3 regions of the Rhodoferax sp. GW821-FHT07G04 genome follow, and region 1 is predicted to be linked to each of the others. Evidence: predicted binding sites of a transcription regulator. Region 1 holds the regulator's gene; each other region holds the start of a gene.
The links. Region 1 encodes sigma-54, which starts transcription at its own class of promoters, with help from an activator protein. Its sites were predicted from a motif close to TGGCANGNAANCTGCTTT; they were not measured.
Positions count from the first base shown of each region.

Region 2: a site for sigma-54 is predicted at 3,422-3,439, ahead of nirB (nitrite reductase large subunit NirB). Genes of this name have one in related genera too.
Region 3: a site for sigma-54 is predicted at 4,539-4,556, ahead of AC07OO_RS11050 (globin family protein). Genes of this name have one in related genera too.

Region 1 is NZ_JBWKQD010000002.1:1,001,101-1,008,673, forward strand. It holds gene AC07OO_RS13800 (THUMP domain-containing class I SAM-dependent RNA methyltransferase) at 1-800, opposite strand, end outside; gene rpoN (RNA polymerase factor sigma-54) at 797-2,410, opposite strand; gene lptB (LPS export ABC transporter ATP-binding protein) at 2,410-3,162, opposite strand; gene lptA (lipopolysaccharide transport periplasmic protein LptA) at 3,237-3,884, opposite strand; gene pap (polyphosphate:AMP phosphotransferase) at 4,095-5,654, shown strand; gene AC07OO_RS13825 (sensor histidine kinase) at 5,747-7,111, opposite strand; gene AC07OO_RS13830 (response regulator transcription factor) at 7,104-7,573, opposite strand, start outside.
Region 2 is NZ_JBWKQD010000003.1:340,435-348,007, reverse strand. It holds gene AC07OO_RS18885 (bifunctional protein-serine/threonine kinase/phosphatase) at 15-1,805, opposite strand; gene AC07OO_RS18880 (ANTAR domain-containing protein) at 2,018-3,322, opposite strand; gene nirB (nitrite reductase large subunit NirB) at 3,630-6,074, shown strand; gene AC07OO_RS18870 (type IV pili methyl-accepting chemotaxis transducer N-terminal domain-containing protein) at 6,100-6,906, shown strand; gene nirD (nitrite reductase small subunit NirD) at 6,975-7,361, shown strand; gene AC07OO_RS18860 (nitrate reductase) at 7,396-7,573, shown strand, end outside.
Region 3 is NZ_JBWKQD010000002.1:396,430-404,002, forward strand. It holds gene AC07OO_RS11020 (hypothetical protein) at 1-427, opposite strand, end outside; gene AC07OO_RS11025 (hypothetical protein) at 458-940, opposite strand; gene AC07OO_RS11030 (hypothetical protein) at 1,375-1,536, opposite strand; gene AC07OO_RS11035 (hypothetical protein) at 1,560-2,831, opposite strand; gene AC07OO_RS11040 (hypothetical protein) at 2,957-3,370, opposite strand; gene AC07OO_RS11045 (hypothetical protein) at 3,454-3,954, opposite strand; gene AC07OO_RS11050 (globin family protein) at 4,051-4,485, opposite strand; gene AC07OO_RS11055 (PAS domain-containing sensor histidine kinase) at 4,702-5,781, opposite strand; gene AC07OO_RS11060 (sigma 54-interacting transcriptional regulator) at 6,113-7,459, opposite strand.

The DNA of each region.
Region 1 (7,573 bases):
ATCAATGGCCCCTGGTCGGGTCCCGGCTTGACGACGGCAGCGGCAGCTTCGGCCTTGATGGCGTCCCAGACGTGTTGCTGGAACGGAATGTATTTCTCAAACGCAAAGCGGCGCAGGCTGCCCGGTGCGATGTTGCAGGCGATCTGCGCGGCCTCGATGGCAATGGTGCCGCTACCGCAGCAGGGGTCGTACAGCGGCAACAGATCATCGTCACCCTCGGCCCAGCCGCAGGCGGCAATCATGGCCGCGGCCAGCGTCTCTTTCAGCGGCGCCTCGCCCTTGTCCTCGCGCCAGCCGCGCTTGAACAGCGGCTCGCCCGAGGTGTCGATATACAGCGAGCAAGTGTCGGTGGTCAGGTGGGCATAAATGCGCACATCGGGCCACTGGGTGTTGACGTCCGGGCGCACCCCGTGGGCCTTGGCGCGGAAGCGGTCGCAAACGGCGTCCTTGATCTTGAGCGCGGCAAAGTTCAGGCTGTTCAGCGGGCTGTGCTGGGCCGTCACCTCGACCTTGATCGACTGCTGGGGCGTGAACCAGATCTCCCACGCCACGTCGCTGGCGGCGCGGTACAGGTCTTGTTCGGTGCGGTATTCCGTGTAGTTCAGCTGCACCAGCACGCGCTGGGCCAAGCGGCTGTGCAAGTTGAGCCGCAGCGCGTCGCGCCACGAGGCCTGGGCCATCACCCCGCCACGGCGTGTCAGCAGGTCCTGGCCCATCAAACCGGTCAGGTCGTGCACCTCATGGGCCAGCAGGTCTTCTACGCCGGCGGCGCAGGGGAGGAAGATTTGGAGTGAGTTCATAAAGCCTTCCTCAACGACGCGGGAGCAATCTTCAGCCCCTCGCGGTATTTGGCAACCGTGCGGCGGGCGCATTCGATGCCCTGCTCTTTCAGCATCTCGGAAATCTGGTTATCACTCAAGGGCTTTTTGTCGCTTTCGGCGCTGATGAATTGCTTGATGAGTGCGCGCACGGCCGTGCTGGACGCATTGCCGCCGGACTCTGTGCCCAGGCCGGAGCCGAAGAAATATTTCAGCTCGAAGGTGCCGAACGGCGTGGCCATGTATTTGGCGGTGGTGACGCGGCTGATGGTGGACTCGTGCAGGCCCAGTTCGTCGGCAATCTCGCGCAGCACCAGGGGGCGCATGGCCAGCTCGCCGTGCGTGAAGAAGCTTTTTTGCCGGTCCACGATGGCGGTGCTGACGCGCAGGATGGTGTCAAAGCGCTGCTGGATGTTCTTGATGAACCAGCGCGCCTCTTGCAGGCGCTGCTGCAGGCCGGCGTAACTGGCGCTGTCCTTGCCGCCACCACGGTGGTTGCGCAGCACGTTGGCATAAATGTCGTGCACGCGCAGCTTGGGCATGACCTCGGGGTTGAGCATCACGCGGAACTGCGGGTTGACACCGGGGCGCACCTTGCCCACGGGCACCACCAGCACATCGGGCACAACGATGTTGCGCTCCACATCCACAAAGCGGCGGCCGGGCTTGGGTTCCAGGCGGGCGATCAGCGTGATGGCCTCGCGCGTCTGTGCGTCGGTGCCGTTGCAGCGCTGCACCAGGGTCTTGACATCGCGGCGGGCCAGCAGGTCCATGGGCTGGGCGCAGATGCGCAGCGCCAAGGCCAATAGTGCGGCCTGCTCGGGCTCGGGCGGGTCCAGCGCGTCGTCCAGTTGGGCGCGCAGTTGCAGGCGCAGGCATTCACCCAGGTCGCGGGCGCCCACACCAGCAGGCTCCAGGCTTTGCAGCAGGCCCAGGGCGACCGTGAAGTGGTGGACCAGGTCTTCCAGCTGTTCTTCATCCGCGTCACCGGCTAGGCTGCGGGCCAGCTCGGGCAGCGGGTCTTCGAGGTAGCCGTCGTCGTTCAGCGACTCGATCAGAAAGCGCAGCGCGCTGGCATCCACCTCGCCCAGGCGCAGGCCCAGCGCCTGGCGGTGCAGGAAAGACTGCAGCGACTCCTGGGTACGGGCCAGTTCGGTGGCGTCGGTGTCTTCGTCGTCACCCAGGTTGTTGGTGCGGGCCTTGGCATCCGTGCCCCATTCGCCGTCGTCGGGCACCAGTTCGGTTGTGCCGTCGCCGTCCCAGCTGGGTTCGTCGTCACCGCTGCCCAGCGGGGTGGTGTCTTCGTCCTTTGTGCTGCTAGCCCCCGTGGAATCTGGATAGTCCGCTACGGAATTGGAAGCAACTTCGGATTCACGCTCCCCCGCACTGACCGGCGTATCGGCCTGGGCCAGGCCAAACTCCTCGCGCACGGCCTCGTCCTGGGTCAGTTCCAGAAAGGGGTTTTCGTCCAGCATCTGCTCCACTTCCTGGCTGAGTTCCAGTGTGGAGAGTTGCAGCAGGCGGATGGACTGCTGCAACTGGGGCGTGAGCGCCAGGTGCTGCGAGACGCGTAAAGAAAGCCCCTGTTTCATCACATCCGAAAGTGTTCGCCGAGGTACACGCGGCGCACGTCGGCGTTGTCCACGATCTCGGAAGGCGTGCCCTGGGCCAGCACGCGGCCGTCGCTGATGATGTAGGCGTGGTCGCAGATACCCAGGGTCTCGCGCACGTTGTGGTCGGTGATCAACACACCAATGCCGCGCGACTTCAGGAAATTGATGATGCGCTGGATTTCAATGACGGCAATCGGGTCGATACCGGCGAAGGGCTCGTCCAGCAAGATGAAGCGGGGCCGCGTGGCCAGCGCGCGGGCGATCTCCACACGGCGGCGCTCACCACCCGACAGCGCCAGCGCCGGTGATTCGCGCAGATGCTCGACGCGCAGGTCTTGCAGCAGCGCGGTCAGGCGCCGCTCGATCTCGGCGTTGTTCAGCGGCTTGCCGGCCTCGTCGTGCTGCAACTCCAGCACGGCGCGCACGTTTTCCTCGACATTGAGCTTGCGGAAAATCGACGCCTCTTGTGGCAGGTAGCCCAGCCCCAGGCGCGCACGGCGGTGGATGGGCATGTGCTCGATGGAGTGGCCATCTATCGTGATGTCGCCGGCGCTGGCACGCAGCAGGCCGACGATGATGTAGAAGGATGTGGTCTTGCCCGCGCCATTGGGCCCCAGCAGCCCCACGACCTCGCCGGTACGCATCGTCAGGGACACATCCTTGACCACCTGGCGCTTGCCGTAGAACTTCTGGATATGGCTGACCTCCAGCCGGCCCAGGGTCGAATCCACCGCGCCGCTGCCGTTGGCGCTGCTATCTGTGTCTTTGCTGCTTTCGCCGCTGTCTGCGGCCACCACCACATCGCTCACTGGGGGGTTCCCCCCAATGTCGTCGTGGCGCGCAGGTTGGGGCTGGGTTGGGATGCCGCCTTGCCCGCCGCCGGTGCAGAGGCAGCAGCTTCGGGCTTGGGCGTCAGCATGGCTCGCACCCGGCCGCCGGGCGCGGGTGCGCTGGCACTGGTTTTTGCACTGGCGGCGCTGCTGCCATCCACACTGAATTTATCGGTCAGGTTCTCATACACAATGACCGCGCCGCTGATTTCGTCGGCCACTGCGCCACCGCGCAGGCGGCGCAACTGGGCCTTGCCGGTGAATTTAACAATATCGGCACGGCCGTCGTAGTCAATGTGCTCGCTCTCCACCTCGATGAATTCGTCCAGGGCCTCGCGCTTTTGCCGAAAGAACGCCGGCCGCTCCGGCGAGCCGGAAATAGCGCCGAACTGATAGCCGTCGGCGTCCTGGCGCACATCAATATGGGCGGCGCGGACTTGGATCGTGCCCTTGGTCATTACCACGTTGCCATGGAAGATCGTGAGCTGTTTGACATCGTCGTAGCGCATGGTGTCGGCTTCGAGATTCATAGGCTTGTTGCGGTCGGCCTTTTCTGCCCAGGCGGGCATGGCAAGCGCCGTGCAAACGGCCAGGAACAGCAGAAGTTGGGGTGGTTTTTTCATAAAGGCACGGAACTTGCTCGGGTGGAGCCTGGACGATTGTACTGAGCATAGCGCCACAATCGCTTCTGGTACCCCGGGCTTTTTAGGGCGCTTCTATTTTTATAGCTACATATTCAGTATGTACAAGGGCTAGGCTCCATTTCCATCAATGCCTGTCCGCTCCAACCCCCCGGCCTAGAATGGCTTGGCCAATCAGCAGGAGACATGCCCATGTTCGAATCCGCAGAAATCGGCCACACCATCACCAAAGCTGCCTACAAGGCCGCAGTCCCGGCCCTGCGCGCAGCGCTGCTGACTGCACAGGTAGACCTGCACGAGAACAAGAAGATTCCGGTCATCGTGTTGGTCAGCGGGCAGGATGGCGCCGGCAAGGGCGAGACCATCAATGTGCTGTACGAATGGATGGACGCCCGCTTTTTGTCCACGCTGGCTTTCTCTGAGCCCACTGACGAGGAGCGCGAGCGCCCGCCCATGTGGCGCTACTGGCGTTCGCTGCCGCCCAAGGGGCGGGTCGGCATCTTCGCCGGGTCGTGGTATTCGGAGCCGATACGCCAGCGCATCGAAGACGAGATTTCGCTCAAAGAGCTGGATGCCCAGGCCGACCAGATCAACCGTTTCGAGTCCATGCTGGTGGATGAGGGCGCGCTGGTGCTGAAGTTCTGGTTCCACCTGACCAAGGAAGGCCAGGCCAAACGCCTGAAGGCGCTGGAGAAAGACCCGCGCACCGCCTGGCGTGTGACGCAGTGGAACTGGGACCGGCTCAAGACGTACGACAAACTGCAAGACGTGGCCGGCCACCTGCTGCGCATGACCAACACGCCGTGGGCGCCGTGGATGGTGATCGAAGGCACGGACGACCGCTACCGCTCACTGACCGTAGCGCAGATCCTGCTGCAATCCATGCAAAAGAAGCTGGCCAGCACCGACGAACAGGACACGCCGGTGGCACCACTGGTGCGCGTGGACACCGATGGCCGCACCGTGCTGTCGACGATGGACCTCACGCTCGCCTTGGCCGACAAAGACTATGAGGACGCGCTCGCCCACTGGCAAGGAAGGCTGGCCGAGCTGATGCGCGATCCACGCTTCCAGGGTCGTTCCCTCGTGTGCGCATTTGAGGGCGCGGACGCCGCCGGCAAGGGCGGCGCAATCCGGCGCATCAGCGCGGCGCTGGACGCGCGCCAATACCAGGTGATCCCGGTTGCTGCGCCAACCGAGGAAGAACGCGCGCAGCCCTATCTGTGGCGCTTCTGGCGCCATGTGCCGCGCAAGGGTCGGGTGACGATATTCGACCGCACCTGGTATGGCCGCGTGCTGGTGGAGCGGGTCGAAGGCTTTTGCAGCGAAGCCGACTGGCTGCGCGCCTACACCGAGATCAACGACTTCGAACACGAGCTGGCCGCGTCGGGCGCCATCGTCGTCAAGTTCTGGCTGCAGATCAGCCAGCAGGAGCAGCTGAAACGCTTCAAGGCGCGCGAGCAGATTCCCTTCAAGCGCTTCAAGATCACCGAAGAAGACTGGCGCAACCGCAAGAAGTGGGACGCTTACCAGCTGGCCGTCTGCGACATGGTGGAACGCACCAGCACGGGCAATGCGCCATGGACGCTGGTGGAGGCCAACGACAAGAACTACGCCCGCATCAAGATTCTGCAGACGCTGTGTGAGCGGGTGGAGGCAGAGCTGGATGGGCGTTGCGCGGACGACGGTTCACCGGCTAGGCCGAAGAAACCGAAGAAGTCCAAGAAAGACAATAAGCGCCACAAAGCCTGAGGCGCCTGGACGTCATAGCGTTCTGCTCCGTGTCCCCCGCCCGCTGCGCGGGCTCCTCCTTTACCTGCGCAGAACGCTATGCCGCCCAGGCTCTAGCGTGAGGGTGTTGCGCCCAACTGAGGGGACAGATCCACACTAACCTCCAACCCCGGCTTGGCATTGCGCAAGGTCAACCGCCCACCATGGGCCTGCGCCACCAGCTTGCACAGATATAGCCCCAAGCCCACGCCGCCAGCCGTGCGGCCCCGCGCGGAATCGGGCCGGTAGAAAGGCTCGGCCAGGTGCGGTAGCACCATGTCGTCTACGCCGGGGCCGTAGTCGCGCACCGATACGCACGCGGTGGCCCGCCCCGCCTCATCGACGTGTTGGTGCAGCCGGATGCTGGGCGGCTGGTCTGCGCCGACACTGTGGCGCAGCGCGTTGTCGAGCAGGTTGCGCAGCAGCAGGCGCATACGCGTGCGGTCCAGTTGCAGCGGCGGCAGATCGGGCGCCAATTCCAAGTCCACGGCAGGCGCAGCGCCTGTTGAAGCGGCCTGGGCCACCTCCTGGATCAATTCGGCCAAGTCCACCGGCTCCAGTTGCAGGGCGGCATGGCCCTGGCCCAGGCGTTCGCTTTCCAGCAGGTCGGTGACCAGGTCGCGCATCTCGCCCAGGTCGCGCAGCAAGGCCTCGCGGCGTGCGGCCACATCGCCTTCCTCCGGTAACAGCTCGGTGTTCAAGCGTGCGCGGGTGAGCGGGCTGCGCAGTTCGTGGCTGATGGCCAGCAGCAGGCCGCGCTTGGCCTCCAGCATCTGGTGGATGCTGCGCGCCATGGTGTTGACGTCGGTGGCCAGTTGGCCCAACTCATCGCGGCGGCGCACCGGTATGGGCTGGGCAAAGTCTCCGCTGCCAAAACGCTGGGCGCCGTCGCGTATGTCGTCCAGCGGGCGCAGCAGGCGGCGTATGTAGCCATAGGCCAGCGCAGTCAGCGCCAGGATGCCGGCCAGTGTCATCCAGCCTATGCGGTGGGGCTGGTTTTCCCAGGCGGCGGTGCTGATGCCCAGCGCGATGCGATGGCCGTCGGCCGTGGTGCGCGACAACAGGCGCGGTGGGCCGTCCTGCCATTCATCGCGCATCTCGCCATGGTGGTGGGGCAACATCTCCGACTGCGGGTTGCTGCGCCAATTGACCACCGGCCCGGCGATCTGCACGCTCAGCGGCAGGCGCTGGGTCAGCGCTTGGGCGCGCTCAATGCTGGGCGGGCTGCCGATCTCGGCCACCAGCCGGTCCACGTAATCGCTGACCAGCGGGCGGGCCGCCACACGCCAGCCCACGCTCAGCGCCTTTTGCATGCCAAAGGTGAAGGTGGCGGCCAGGCCCATGGCCAGTAGCAGAAACAGCGTCAGCAAGCGCCAGCGCAGCGAATGCCCCAGCGCATGCCGCGCCCGGCGGTGCCAGTGGCGGCGCAGCTTATGCATGGCGGGTCTGGCTGGGGCTCTGCGCACGCAGCGCCAGCGCATAGCCGGCGTTGCGCAGGGTCTTGATCGCGTCCAACGGCTCCAGCTTCTTGCGCAGGCGGCTGACCACAATGTCCACGGCCCGTGTGTAAAGGTCTGCCTCATGCCCGCGCAGCTGGTTCAGGATGTCGTCGCGGTGGAAGACCTTGCCGGGCTCGCGGGCCAGCAGGTGCAGCAGGTCAAATTCGGTGCTGGTCAGCTCGATGCTCTGGCCCAGGCACTGCACGCTGCGGGTGGTGGCGTCCACCACCAGCCCCTCGAAGAGCAGGCGGCCATCGGCGGCGACGGGTGTTGCGGATGCCGTGCTATTGCCATTCGGCTGGCGGCGGCGCAGCACGGTCTGCAGGCGTGCGACCAGCTCACGCGGCTCGAAGGGCTTGGGCAAATAGTCATCGGCCCCCAGCTCGAGGCCGACCACACGGT
Region 2 (7,573 bases), on a different contig from region 1:
ACGAGGACTATCGGCTATTTCGGCAAAAACAGCAGCCAGTAGACCAACAACAGATTAAGCAACACCGACACCGCCAACCCCACCTTCCACAGCGCCGTGGGGTCGCGCTGCAGCAGCGGCGTAGCCGAGGGAGCGGACAGCGGGCGGGACGCGCCGCGCTCCAGCGCCAAGCGGAACTCTTCGGCCGTCTCGAAGCGCTGGCGCTTGTCGCGGGCCACGGCTTTGAGCAGCACATGGTCCAGCCAGATCGGTATCTCCGGGTTGTGGCGGCTGGGGGCTACCGGGTCGCGGTAGTAGCGGCCCACCTGGTAGGGCAGCACCTCGCCATAGGGCAGCTTGCCAGTCAGCAACTGGTACAGCGTGACGCCCAGCGCGAACAGGTCGCTCTGCGGGTCGGGCAGCTCCTGCGGCACGTCGGTGCGCTGGCCGCCGCTGCGGGCGCTGGTCTTGCAGTTGAAGCCCCACTGCTCGGGGTTCACATAGCTGGGTGTGCCGGCGTGCAGCTCGCGCATGGAGGCTGGTTCGCGCCCGCTCAGCGCCACGCCCAGGTCCAGCAGGCGCAACACGCCGTCTTCGCCCTGGTGCAGGTTGGCGGGCTTGATGTCGCGGTGGATGACGCCCTGGCGGTGCAGGCGGCCCAGCGCCTTCAATGCCTGCACGCCCACAGCCAGCGCCTGCGGCAGCTTGAAGCGCTTTTGCTGGGCCAGCGCGTGCTGCAGTGTCTCGCCGCCATGCCAGTCATAGACCAGGTAAAAGGCGCTGCGCGGCCGGCCCTCTGGCAGCCCTGGCAGTTCGGTGTGGATCTGGACCAGGTTGTCCGCCACGCGGGACGACTGCATGCGTTTGGCCAGCCAGGCCTCGTGGGCCAGCATGGCCAGCTCTTCGCGGTCATGGGCGCGGGCGGGGTGCAGGGCCTTGATGATGTAGCGTTTGTCGGGGTCTGCGCCCGCTGTGGGGGCCGCTACCTTGGCTTGGTAAACAACATTGATGCCGTTGTCGGCCACGGGAGCGGTGATGGTCAGTCCGTCGATCACCTCACCCACTTTCATCAGTGGCGGCACGGGCAAGCTTTGGGCGGCACGGTTTTCGTCTTGCAGCGTGGCGTCCAGCAGGCCCAGCACGCGCACCACCAGGGCGGTCACATTGTCTTTGCTGCCGGCCTTGAGCGCGGCGTCCAGCAGGGCTTCGCAAGCAGCTTGCGCGTTGTCGCCCTCGGCCATGGCCTGCAGGCGCTTGTCGGACAAGGAGCCATACACACCGTCCGTCAGCAGCACAAACACGTCACCCACCTGCAGGTCGCCTTGCACATAGTCCACCACCACCCGCTCTTCCAGCCCCACGGCGCGCACCAGCTGGTGTTTGAAGTCGGGGTGGTTGACCACGTGGTCGTGGGTGATCTGCTGGATCTGCCCGCCGCGCAGCAGGTAGGCGCGCGAGTCGCCCACATGGGCCAGCGCATAGGACTGGCCGCGCAACACCACGGCGGTCAGCGTGGTCATGCCCACCGCGGGCTGGCGGCGACGGTTGATGCCGCACAACCAGGCGTTCTGGCTGCAGATGATGCGGTCCAGGGCCACGGTGGCGTCCCAGGTCTCGGGGGTGCCAAAGTAGTCGCGCAGCAGGCTGACGACGGTGGTCTGCGCCGCCTCCTTGCCCATACCGCCGCGGCTCACGCCATCGGCCACCGCCGCGATGACGCCCATGCCCTCCAGCCCGGGCTCGGGCATCAGGGCGCCACAGAAGTCCTCGTTGCTGTCCTTGGTGCCGGCGCTGGATGCGAAGCCGATGTCGAGTTCAAATGCCATATGCACCAAGGGTAAGCAATATCGATGCCCGTGCATGGGGAGCTTTTGGGTGGGTTTTCCCTGATTTGGTGCATTGCAGCACGGTATGCGCTATTGCAGTGCTTTGGGTGCAGGAGCCTGAGTCGCAAAGCGTTTTGCGCAGGTAAAGGAGGAGGCCGCAGGCCGGGGGACACGGAGCAAAACGCTTTGCGACTCAGGCTCCTGCGCCCCTCCTACGCACCGGTGAGCATCTGCATGCTGTGTTCGTAGTGGGCGGAAAGCTGCTCCAGCACCGTCAACAGGCTTTCACTGGCCTGCGCCAAGCCATGCAACTGCGCCGCGTCACCTGCGCCTGGCGCCGCCTTGGTAGCGGCCACCAGCGTCAGCCAGCCAATGCCCGCCGCCTCCAGCGCGGTGTGGATATCGGGCGTGCTCAGCGGCAGGCCATTCAGGTAAGTCAACGCCTCTTCAAACGCAGCACGCGATGCGGCCATGCCCGTTGCGCTGCGCTCTTGCAAAGCTGCCCCGCCCAGCAGCGCCAGCACGGCATCCTTGGCAAAGCGCTGCGACAGCATGCGCTGGCGGCCGGCCAGGTTGAGCACGCGCAGCGGCGGCGCGGGGCTGGCGCTTTCCAGCTGGGTGGTCAGGCGCTCGGCACCCTGCAGCAGGTGCTCGGCCAGTTCGTCCAGCCGGGCATACGCCGATGCTGCGTCCCCAGCGCCGGGGCTTCCATGCAGCACGGGCTGCAGCTCCGCCCAAGTTTGCTGCACCTGGCCCAACAAGTCGCCATACGTGGCCTGCGACAGGCTTTTCCCCAGGTAGGCCAGGTTGGCATCAATGCGCTGCACGGACTCCTGCAACTGCTGCGCCCACGGCGCGCCGGCTTGTGGCAAGGCCTGCTGCAGCAGCTGCAGTGTTACCAGGCGCTGCGACAGCATGCGCAGCTGGCCGCAGCGGTTCACATCTTCCGCGTTGCGAGCGGACTGCACGATGTGCTGCGACACCTGGCCCAGCCTTTGGTTGGTGTGCATGGAGGCGGTGCGCAGGATGTGGAAGGCGTCGTCGTCTGACAGGTGCTGGGCCTGCATCAATATGCCCTTGGCCCGTTCCACCATCTTGCGCTCTTCAAAGCGGGTGGAGATATCGGCCAGCGCCTGGGCCTGGGCCTGCTGCTGGCGAAAGCGGGCCTGGGCCAGGTGCACCAGGGCGCGCAGACGGTGGGCGCCGTAGCCATTCACCTCGTAGCCGTGGATGCCCGACGCCAGGGCACGGTCCATATGGCCCACATCGGCATCGGCCGTGAACACGACCACGGCGCAGGGCGCGGTTTCTGCAATGGCAGCCGTGGCCTTGAACAAGGCCTCGTCCGGCACGGGCACATCACAAATGAGCACATCTGGTGCATGGCGCACCACTTCCTGCAATAGCCGGGCGCGGTCTTGCACCGTGGCGAGTACAGCAATGCCGGCCGCGGCCAGGTCGTCGTGCAGCACTTGCGCAGTTTTCAAACCATTCACATGGACCAGGGCAGACGTCATAAAAACACGGTTTTGAGAGAGAGAACAGGTGCCGGGCATGCAAGACACGCACCAGCTTGTCGGGCAGCAGCCATAAAAACAAGGGTAAACACCATGATATGGCACAGCTCTTGCATAAGAGCAAGCGGGCGTAACGGAGCGCCCACAACCTTAGCGATTGCACTGCGGGTTCTGCATACAACGACGTATGCATGTGTGTGAGTTTGGTGTACCGGCCGCATGGCCGTGTTTGAACTATCCCTTTTCTCTTTTGTTTGGCAGGTGGCATATCCACGTGCCAAGGTTTCCGATACCAGGAGTGGCGGCAATGAAAAAATCCAAGTTGGTAATGATAGGCAATGGCATGGCGGGCGTGCGCACGCTGGAAGAATTGCTGAAGATTGCACCCGATCTGTACGACATCACCGTCTTCGGCGCGGAGCCACACCCCAACTACAACCGCATTTTGCTGTCGCCCGTGCTGGCCGGCGAACAGACGCTGGACGAGATCGTGCTGAACTCCTGGGAGTGGTACACCGAGAACCACATCACACTGCACGCCGGCAAGAAGGTCTATGAGGTGGACCGCGTCAAGCGCATCGTGCGCGCCAAGGATGCCAATGGCGCCATCACCGAGGCCGAATACGACCGCCTGCTGCTGTGCACTGGCTCCAACCCCTTCATATTGCCTGTGCCGGGCAAAGACCTGCAAGGCGTCATCGCCTACCGCGACATTGCCGACACCAACGCGATGATCGAAGCGGCCACGCAATACAAGAACGCCGTGGTCATCGGCGGCGGTCTGTTGGGCCTGGAAGCGGCCAACGGCCTCATGCTGCGCGGCATGAATGTGACCGTGGTGCATGTGATGCCCACGCTGATGGAACGCCAGCTGGACACCGTGGCCGGCAAGATGCTGCAGAAGTCGCTGGAAGACCGGGGCCTGAAGTTCCTGATCGGTGCACAGACACAAGGTTTGGTTGGCAATGAGGCAGGTCGCGTCAAGGCCATCCAGTTCAAGGACGGCACCGAGGTGGCTGCCGATCTGGTCGTCATGGCCGTGGGCATTCGCCCCAACACCGAGCTGGCCGAGAGCATGCGCCTGCATTGCAACAAGGGCATCGTGGTCAACGACACCATGCAGACCACCACCGATGCCCGCATCTACAGCGTGGGTGAATGCGCGGCCCACCGCGGCATTGCCTACGGTCTGGTGGCGCCGTTGTTTGAACAGGCCAAGGTGGCCGCCAACCACCTGGCGCAGTACGGCATTGGCCGCTACCAGGGTTCGCTCACATCGACCAAGCTCAAGGTCACCGGCATTGACCTGTTCAGCGCGGGCGACTTCACCGGTGGTGATGGCACCGAAGAGCTGGTCATGAGCGACCCCTATGGCGGCGTCTACAAGAAGCTGGTTATCAAGGACGACAAGCTGGTCGGCGCCTGCCTGTATGGTGACACCGTGGACGGCAGCTGGTACTTCAAGCTCTTGCGCGATGGCCGCAGCATTGCCGACATCCGCGACAAGCTGATGTTTGGCGAATCCAATATCGGCGACACCGGCCACGAAGGCCACAGCAAGGCTGCCACCATGCCCGACGATGCCGAGGTCTGCGGCTGCAACGGCGTCAACAAGGGCACGATCTGCAAGGCCATCCGCGAGAAGGGTTTGTTCACGCTGGACGAGGTCAAGAAACACACCAAGGCCAGCGCGTCTTGCGGCTCCTGCACCGGGCTGGTGGAACAGATCATCATGTTCACCGCCGGTGGCGACTACTCCGCCACGCCCAAGACCAAGGCCATGTGCGCCTGTACCGACCATGGCCACCAGGCCGTGCGCGATGCGATTCGCAACAACAAGCTGCTGACGATTGCCGACACCTTCAAGTTCCTGGAATGGAAGACGCCCAATGGTTGTGCATCGTGCCGCCCGGCCGTCAACTACTACCTGATCAGCACCTGGCCCAAGGCCGCCAAGGACGACCCGCAAAGCCGCTTCATCAACGAACGCAGCCACGCCAACATCCAGAAGGACGGCACCTACAGCGTGATCCCGCGCATGTGGGGCGGTGAGACCACGGCCGCCGAACTGCGCCGCATTGCCGACGTGGTGGACAAGTACAACATCCCCACCGTCAAGGTCACCGGCGGCCAGCGCCTGGACCTGCTGGGCGTGAAGAAGGAAGACCTGCAAAACGTGTGGAAGGACATCGGCATGCCATCCGGCCACGCCTATGCCAAGGCCCTGCGTACGGTCAAGACCTGTGTGGGCAGTGAATGGTGCCGCATGGGCACGCAGGACAGCACCCAGATGGGCAAGGACCTGGAAAAAGCCATGTGGCGCATGTATGCCCCGCACAAGGTCAAGTTCGCCGTAAGCGGCTGCCCGCGCAACTGCGCTGAGTCCGGCATCAAGGACGTGGGTGTGATTGGTGTGGACAGCGGTTGGGAGATGTACATCGCCGGCAATGGCGGCATCAAGACCGAGGTGGCGCACTTTTTGGTGAAAGTGAAGACGGCCGCCGAGGTGCTGGAGTACACCGGCGCCTTCTGCGAGCTGTACCGCCAAGAGGGCTGGTACCTGGAGCGCACCGTGCACTACGTGAACCGCGTGGGCCTGGACTATGTGAAGAAACGCATCCTGGAAGACCACGAAGGCCGCAAGGCGCTGTGGGAACAGTTGCAGTTTGCGCTGGATGGTGAGCCCGACCCGTGGTTCGACTTCAAGGAAGCGGCTGTGGACACGCGCCAGTTCACCGCCCTGCCTGTCTGAACGCGCCCACATTGGGGAGATCGCCATGATGAAACCAATCCTGTTCAACCGTAGAACGCTGCTGCTGGCCACCACCGGCCTGCCGCTGCTGACGGCTGCGCATGCGCAGGTCAGCGACATGGGCGACGCCATCAACAAGGCCGGTCGCCAGCGCATGCTGAGCCAGCGCATGGGCAAGGCCTGGCTGGCCCTGGTCCATGGCGTGGAAAAGCCCATGGCCCAGCAAGTGCTGGACAAGTCGCTGGCGCTGTTTGACCGCCAGCTGGTCGAGCTCAAGGCCTTTGCCACATCGCCCGACATTGCGGCCACCTACAACAAGTTGGAGGCGTCGTGGGGCACATACAAGACGGCCCTGGTCGGCAACCCGCCGTCACGTGAGCAGGCGGCCAGCATGTTGCAGCTCAACGCTGGCGTGCTGGCGCTGGCCCACCAAGGTACGCAGCAGTTTGAAGCGGTCCAGGGCAAGCCGACCGGCAAGCTGGTCAATGTGGCCGGGCGCCAGCGCATGCTGAGCCAGCGCATGGCCATGTACTACCTGGCGGCCCGCCTGCCGGTTGAGGCCCCGGTGGCGGCGGCCGAGATCACCAAGGCGCGCGGCGAGTTTGTCAGCGCCCTGGCCTTTCTGCGCGACGCACCGCAAACCACAACCGCGATCCAGGAGCAGTTGCAACTGGCCGACGGGCAATGGGTGTTTTTTGACGCGGCGCTGAAACGGGGCTCTGCCAACGACGCGGGATCCGCCCGCGCGTTGGGCGAGGTCTTCATCGCCAGCGAGAACCTGCTGGCCGTGATGGACAGGGTGACCGGCATGTACTCGGCCCTGAAAACCTGAACGCATATAGAAAACTGGGCGGTAGCCCTCGTAAAACCTGAGCATACCGCTACAAAAGGAATAGCAAAATGAGTGAATGGACCCCCATCTGCAAAGTCGAAGACATCCCGGTACTGGGCGCGCGCCGCGTAGCCCGCAGCCAGGGCCTGGACGTGGCCGTGTTCCGCAACGACGCCGATGGTGTGTTTGCGCTGCTGGACCGTTGCCCGCACAAGGGCGGCCCCTTGAGCCAGGGCATCGTGTTTGGCACCAGCGTGGCCTGCCCGCTGCACAACTGGACGATTGGCCTGTGCGATGGCCAGGCATCCGCCCCCGACGAAGGCTGCACGCCCAAATTCGCGGTGCAGGTGGTCGATGGCCAGGTCTCGCTGAAGACTGCTGAGCTGGCCGGCCACGCCGTTGACGAAACACGGCCCATTGCTGGCCCCGCCCGCCGCAGCTGCACAACCGCCTAAACCCTCTCTCCCCTCAGCGCAGCGCACCGCACCCATGACGGCCACACAAGAAACAAAATCGACCTGCCCCTATTGCGGTGTGGGCTGTGGCGTCATCATTGAATCGACCGGGACACAGATCACCGGCGTGCGCGGCGACCCGGACCACCCGGCCAACTTCGGGCGGCTGTGCACCAAGGGCTCCACGCTGCACCTGACCGCCAGCGCCGCGG
Region 3 (7,573 bases), 600 kb from region 1:
AGGCTTCAAACGATGTCATGGACCCACTGCTGTAGAAATGCGTAGCCGTGAAGGGCAGATCGCCCTTCACCTCGGTAACGGAGCCATCCCCGCTGTTGAGTGCAATCTTGCAATAACCGGTGCCGGCAAAATTGAAGGTCAATGTCGTGTTCATCTCGATGCTGGCCGGGGCCTTCATCGCTGTCAACGTGCCGGGACCTGCTTGCGCCACCGTGAAGGGCATGCTGGGTGCTGGCCGCGCCTGGGTGGCCACCGGCGCAGCGCCCGGCTGTGCGGCCAAGGCGTTCAGTGTGGTCATGGCCATCAACAGGCTCGTGGCCAAGCCTACGCACAGCAGTGTCAAGGCCCTCTTCTCCAATCGGCTGATCTCGCGCTCTTCCTCTTCGCAATCCACTACGCCGATGTTTTGCATGGGATGTGTTTTCATGGTTCGTCCTGTGCTGTCGATCCGAAGGGATCAATACGCTGGCTTGAGGTTGGCAACGCAACCCATGCGGTTCCAGCTTTCCTTGAAGTAGGTGGTGCCCCACTGCCAGTCCTTCGTGGCCTTGGGGCAGTTCAGCATGGGCTGTGGGATCGAGTTGAAGACAAAGGCCGCTTGGCCTTGGCCAGGCATCCAACCCATGGGTGCAGCCGGTGGCGCGGCGGGCGTGCAAGTGAGTTGCCCGGTCTGGTCATTGCGCTGGCTGACGTAACCGTCGGCGCAGGTGCCCGCGGTCTTGATGCACTGGTATTCGCCCTTGGAGACGTCATAGCCCGCGGTCGATTTGGTGTAGGGAGCTGGGCACGTTGCCTGGTCGGGCATCATGGGCATCATGATGGGGGGGTGTGGCGTCATCGTGGTGCCAGCACCGACTGCCGGGCCGCCAGCCGCAAAGCTGGCGCCCATATTGCCCAGCAGGCTCAAAGCGATGGCGCAGGGGATCAAATTGATTTTCATAAAGTCTCTCCGTTCGTTAGGTTGGGTTGTGCAATACAGCGTTAAGTCGTTCACCGGGGGCCAAGGGTTCAAACCACTTTGGGATCCCTGTGCGCACTTCACCCAGCTAGCTATCCAATATGCGTGCCACAAAAAATAATCAATCAAATCAAAGACTTAGATGAATTTCGACAACACACGGTGTCGGAATTCGCAGACAGCCTTGGGCACCTGGGAAAAAAGGCCATTGAAATCAAGGGCTTGCGTAGTCGCTGGCTGCAGACACTTGCCAACGGCGCCGCGTTGCTGCTGCGCAGGGTTTTAAATACCCAATTTAGGGTTATTCGAGTAGGCCGCGATACAAATCGCCCCCTAGCCCTTGCCAGTCATGGACGTACAGCTACCAAAAGCGTAGCGCCCGTGTGCTCCTTGGGAACACACGGGCGCCTGGGTGCTTACATTCCGCTGGGCCGCCATTGCTGCACCAGCTTGGGCTCGCCCGGATCTGGGGGCTCGCCGTCGCCGTGCTGCAGCGCGGGGCTGTGGGGTTCATGCACCGGGCCGGTAACTGCCGGATCCGGGTGCATGTCGTCGGGCGTAGCGTCTCCGCTTGGCATCGTCGTCGCCATCTCTGACCGCCTCACATCACCACGGGTGGGAATTTGGGGTTGTCATGGACGACGATGGACTTGGTGATCGATCCTTCGCAGGCAGAGCCCGTGGCCTTTTCGATGTCGCCTGCCTCAATCGTCACCTGCACATTGGTGGTGTCCGCCGAGAACACTTGCACCGGCTGCTTGTCCGACACGCCAGGCATGTGCACGCGTGGCCCGGCAAAGGGCGCCTGCCCACCGTTGATGAGCTGCGTGATGCGGTAGAGGCACTTGGGCCCTTCAATGATGGGGGTGATCCGCAATACGCCGTTATCCGGTGTCAAGGCATTGGCGATCAATGCTGGCGCAAACAAAACATCGGCCGCAGTGGTGTTCATGGCATTGGCAATGTCGGAGCCGCTGCCGTGCACGCCGCGGGCCTCCAGCTTCAGGCCCTTGATCTGCCCCGGCACGGCGACGATGGCGATGGTCTTGCTCGCGGCTCCCAGGCAGGAGACCTTGGCCAGGCTGTCGTCACCCGGAGTGGACTTGGCCGTCAACGTGTAATTGCCGGGCTTGAAGGCCGCAAGGTTCGCAGTGATCGGCATCTTGAAGAAGGTGCCGTTGCCCAGTGGGGTCGATTGGCCATTGCCTTCCAGCAGCACGGTCCAGCCGCAGCGCTTGTCCGCATTCTGGGGCGCCTGGTTATCCACGCTGCCCTGCACGGCAAAGCCCAGGCTTTCGTCGACGCGGTAGGTATTGGGTGCGGCGGATTTGCCCGGTGTCAGCGTGAGGTCGGTGATCTTGGGCCAATCGGCACCCACATTGATCTTTTGCCGCTCGATCTTGAAGGCCGTGTATTCGCCACCGCCCTGGCAGGCCATGCCGGAGGCCTTGTCGCTGCCCCAGGCCAACGCCGCGACCTTGTAGTGCCCGTGCGCGAACTGGTCCAAGGGCAGGTTGGCATGGACCAGCGCAGGGAACTTGCTGGTCTGCGGGAAATAGGATTCCTTGCCGGTATCGGTATTGATGACCACCAGGTGGTATTGGCACAGCTTGCCGGAGCCCATGACATGCACGGCCAGCTTGGGGTCACTGACCAGGGTCGTGGTCGGCACCATGATGGAGAGGATGTTGCCGGGCTTGGCCTCCACCCCCGACAGCATGGGCATGGCCGGCGCTGCCGGCAGATGCGCTGCACCGGGGCCGGTTCCGGGGGCGGCTGCGGGTGAGCCTATGGTCTGGGCAAAGCCCGGTAGGCAGGCCGCGAGGGTCCATGCGGATGCCCATAGGGCTTTTTTAAACGTGGGTAATGTCATTGCTGTGCTCTCGCTGTTGGTATCTGGATGGATAGGCAACAGTGAGTCGCGGCATACCACGCAGGGGGTCACGTGAAAGTGCGCAGAAACCTCTGCGCACTTTCACACGGGGAAGTGGACGGTTCTTAGCCGTTCACCGAAAACGTCGTGGTCGCAGCGCCGGTGCAATTGCCGGTGCCCTTGGCCGTCCACAGGTGAGAGCCCAAGGGCGCGCCCTGGATCTTGACCTTCATGGGGAAGGGCTTGGCCGCCGAACTGGCAAACATCTGGGGACCGAGACCGCCGCCTTCTATCGTGTAGTTGCAATGGCCGGTGCCCTGCACCTCGATCCAGGTCTCGGTGCCTTGGTCGGTATAGGGAACCTGCTTGATTGAGACCAGTGTGGCGGGCTGCATCACGACGCCTTGCTTCAGCGCGGACTGCGCGGCCGGGTTCAGCGCGCTGGGGTGGGCGTTGGGATTGGGCGCGGCTGCCATCGCCGCAAAGCTGGCGCCGAACAAGACCAGTGCAATGGCGCGGGCGGTGGTTGTAGATTTCATCAGGATTCTCCGGTGGATTGGGATGGGTTGTGGGTTGAAGGTTTGGATGTGTGCACCAGGCATTGCGTGCTGTGTACCCGGCGTTACCGGGGTATGTCGGCGACTTCGATCACCGCGTTGTCGCCGGGGATGCCGCTGGTCCCGTACGAGTAGTGGAAGCCGCAGGCCTGCTTCTCGGCCTCGCTCAGCATGGCCGACTCGGTAGCCAGGTTGCGCACCAGGTACTGGCCGGGCTCGGTCAGTACAAAGGTGCTGACCCGCGGCCAGCCGCCGGTGCCCACTTTGTCGCTGACCTTGTAGTAGTTGTTGCCCTTGTGCGCAATCAGCACCGTGGTCGGGCACTGTGTTTCTACGCCGGTGCCATACATGCGCACGGTCAGCGTATCCCCGACCTTCAGGCTGGTGCTGGACACCTGCATGCTGGTGATACGCGTATGGGGCACGGTAAGGCCCGGGTTGTTGCCGACCGGCCGGCTGGGCGCGCCCATGGTCGGTCCGGCCGGGTTCACCGGCGTGGCGGCTTGGGCCAGGCAGGCCAGCCACAGGGCGGCGGCCAGGGCGACGGGGGCGTAGCGTGTGTGCATGGGAACGTCAATCCTTGTTGGTGGGGTGGTGGTGCATACCCGTTATGAAGCTGTGTCGGAGCGCGCCAGCAAAAGGTTCACTCGCCCTGTGCGCCATCACACGGCGGCGGCTTGCTGCGACTGCCCTTCATGGGCGCCGAACTGCATGACATCAGCCAGCAGCTCATAGGCCTTGGTCCAGGCTTGGCGCATGGCGGGTGTGAACTTGTCGCCCAGGCCCTGCTCCAGCGTCCAGATCAAGGCGCTGCCCACCGTGGCGTAGTGCTCGGTGCGCACGCCGTAGTTGACGTGGCGCGCGCCCAGCTGGCGCACCACCGGCAACAGGGCTTCCAGGTTGGTCAGGCCGTTGACGGCCGCATTCAACATGGACATCAGCATGCGGCCCTGGTGCGCCATCTCTCCCTTGAACATCGGGCGCAGCGAGGGGTCCAGCGTGAACAGGTGGTGGTAGAACAGCTCGGCCGCCACAACAGCAATGGGCCGCACTTCGGCGAAGGACGATTGCACCAGGTTGATTTCTTCGGAATTCATCGACAGGTTTCCTTGTGAGTAGTCGTGATAGGTAAATGGATAAGTACAGGCATTACCCAAGATGCGTGCCAGCGTGCAAGCCCTTATGAATCAACAACTTACGTAGCCTTTCCCACTGAGCTGTGTCGGCTTTCTCCGACAGCTCTGGCCGCGGGGAACGGCAACTCCAATGGAATCAAGGGTTTGGCGGTGTCCGCCAAAGCCGACACCACAGCATCAGGGCGCCGCGGCTGGCCCCAAACGCACCGTGAAGCAACTGCCATGACCCACGCGGCTGCGTACCTGCACCGTGCCGCCATGCAGGTCAACCGACTGCTTGACGATGGCCAGGCCCAGGCCGGTGCCCTGTATCGCGCCCACATTGCTGGCGCGCTGGAACGACTCGAACAAATCGTCCAGCTCGTCCTCGGGAATCCCCATACCCTGGTCCGTCACTTCGAACACCGTGTCTGCGCCCTGCACGCCTACCGTCAGGCAAACCTCGCCCCCGTTGGGCGAATACTTGATGGCGTTGGACAACAGGTTGCCCAGGATATGGCGCAGCAGGTTTTCATCCAATAGACGGTGGCCGGGCTCCGGCGCGCAGACCACCCGCACGGTGCACCGGCTGTCGGGCTGCAGACTCTTGGCTTCACGTGCCAGGCTCTCGCACAGGGCCATCAGATGGAGCGACTGGGGTCTGAACTCCAGCATGTGGGCCTCGGCCTGGCCGAGCAGCAGAATGCGCTCCAGCATGCGCGTCATGCGGGTCACGCTGGCGCGGATCATGTTGAACAGCTCCGCCTTCTCATCGGGAGGCAAGCGCTCCCCGTAACTCTGCAGCAGTTCCTGGGCGGACAGTATCGTGGCCAACGGCGTCCGAAACTCATGGCTGCTCATGGCGATGAAGCGCGAGCGCAGGGCGTTGAGGTTTTGCTCGCGCTCCACCGCAGCACGGGTTGCCAGTTCGGCGTTATGGCGCTCGGTGACATCGAGAAAGTAGACCAGCAGGCCCTGACCTCCGTCCCAAGGAACGATGTTGTCGCCAAACTCCAGCCACTTCATCGGCCCACTGGGCAAGGGCACCCGGGCGTGGCGGTGCGCTGGCGCATCCTGACCCAGCAGGCGGGAGTGGATGCGCTGCGCCAGCGCAGGCCTGTCGTCCACATGCAGGCGGCTTACCAGCCCTGCTTCAATGATCTCGGCCTTGGTCGCCTCCAGTATTTCGGTAGCCCGGTAGTTGACGAACACCACGCGGTCGTTCTGCAAGACCACCAAGCCCTCCCCGATGTGTTCGATGACGGAGGGTACTGGCATCGTCGCCGGCGGTAACAGGGGTGGAGTGGCTGGACATGGCATGTTTCGTATCGCGGGGGCAGTCTGTGGGATAACCAAAAAACATGCCACGCAAAATATGCAATGGAATCAACACACTAGCGCCCGGGCGGTGGTGGCCCCTGTCGGGCTTTGCCGACAGATTTCGCAGCGAACGGCGCAAAGCCTCTGGAATCAGGGGCTTAGGCTGTCGGGCAATGCCGACAAGCCGGCATCCATATAGAAAACTTGGCGTCAGCCCTCGTGGGATATACGTATGTCGCTACTATTTTTGCAGCACACACATTTCCACAGGGCTCGCACCCACGCGGAATCAGGCCTTGAAGCTGGCGGACTCCAGCTGGTGCCGGGCCAGCAGGGCGTAGAAATCCGTGCGGTTGCGCTTGGCCAGCTTGGCCGCTTGCGCCACATTGCCCTTGGTGATTTTGAGCAGCTGCGTCAGGTAGTCCCGCTCAAACTCCTTGCGGGCATCGTCCAGCGGCAAAAGCTCCGCGCCCTGGCTGGAGAGTGCACTTTGCACCAGGGACACCGGTATCAGCGTGCCGGTGCACAGCACTACGCATTTCTCGACCACGTTTTGCAACTGACGCACATTGCCGGGCCACGACGCGGTGCTGAGCTGCTCCAGCGCGCCGGGTGCAAAGGCCGTGATCGATTTGCCGTAGCGCTGGGACAGGCTGCGCATGAAGTGGTGCGCCAGCAGCGCAATGTCTTCGCGGCGCTCGGCCAGCGGTGGCAGCGACAGGCCGACCACGTTGAGCCGGTAGTAGAGGTCTTCCCGGAAGCGTCCGGCAGCCACCTCGTCTTCCAGCTTGCGGTTGGATGCGGAGATGACCCGCACATCCACCTTGTGGGACTTGGCGGCACCGACCGGGCGCACTTCACGCTCCTGCAGCACGCGCAGCAATTTGACCTGCATCGCAATCGGCAGGTCCGCAATCTCGTCCAGGAAGATCGTCCCGCGGTGGGCGCTGGTGAACAGGCCTTCGTTGTCGCGCACCGCTCCGGTAAACGCACCCTTGACGTGGCCGAACAGCTCCGACTCGACCAGGTTCTCGGGAATGGCGCCGCAGTTCACCGCCACCAGCGCTTCCTGGCAGCGCGCGCTGGATGCATGCAGTGCCCGCGCCAGTAGTTCCTTGCCGGTGCCGCTTTCGCCATGGATCAATACGGCCGCGTCGCTTTGGGCCATCAAACGCGCCTCGGCCAGCAGCTTCTCCATGCGCGGGCTGCGTGTGATGATGGCTTCGCGCCAGGATTCACCGGCTTCTTCGCCCGGCATGTCGGCACCCAGCGCGGATGAGACTTCCAGTGCACGGTCCACCTCGCGCATCAGGTCGGCGCCTTCGAATGGCTTGGTGATGTAGCCGAAGATGCCTTTTTGCATGGCATCGACGGCGTCCGGTATCGTGCCGTTGGCGGTCAGTATCAACACCGGCAGCAAAGGAAAGCGCCGGTGCACGGCCTTGAACAACTGCAGCCCGTCCATGCCCGGCATGCGCAGGTCGGTGATCATGATGTGTGGCACTTCGCGGTCCAGCAGGGCCAGCGCGGCGGCGCCGCTATCGGCTTCTATGGCAATGTGGCCTTCGTAATGCAAGCGCAAGGACAGCAGTCGCAGCAGTGCGGGGTCATCATCAACAATCAGGATACGCGCCATATTTTTTCTTCAGTCAGGTTCAGCGGCGACCACCCTGCACAAGCGGTCTCCAACGGGTTTTAGCGGAATTGTCCGCAAGCATAACGTCTACAGGGCTGTAAAACGAGGTTGACA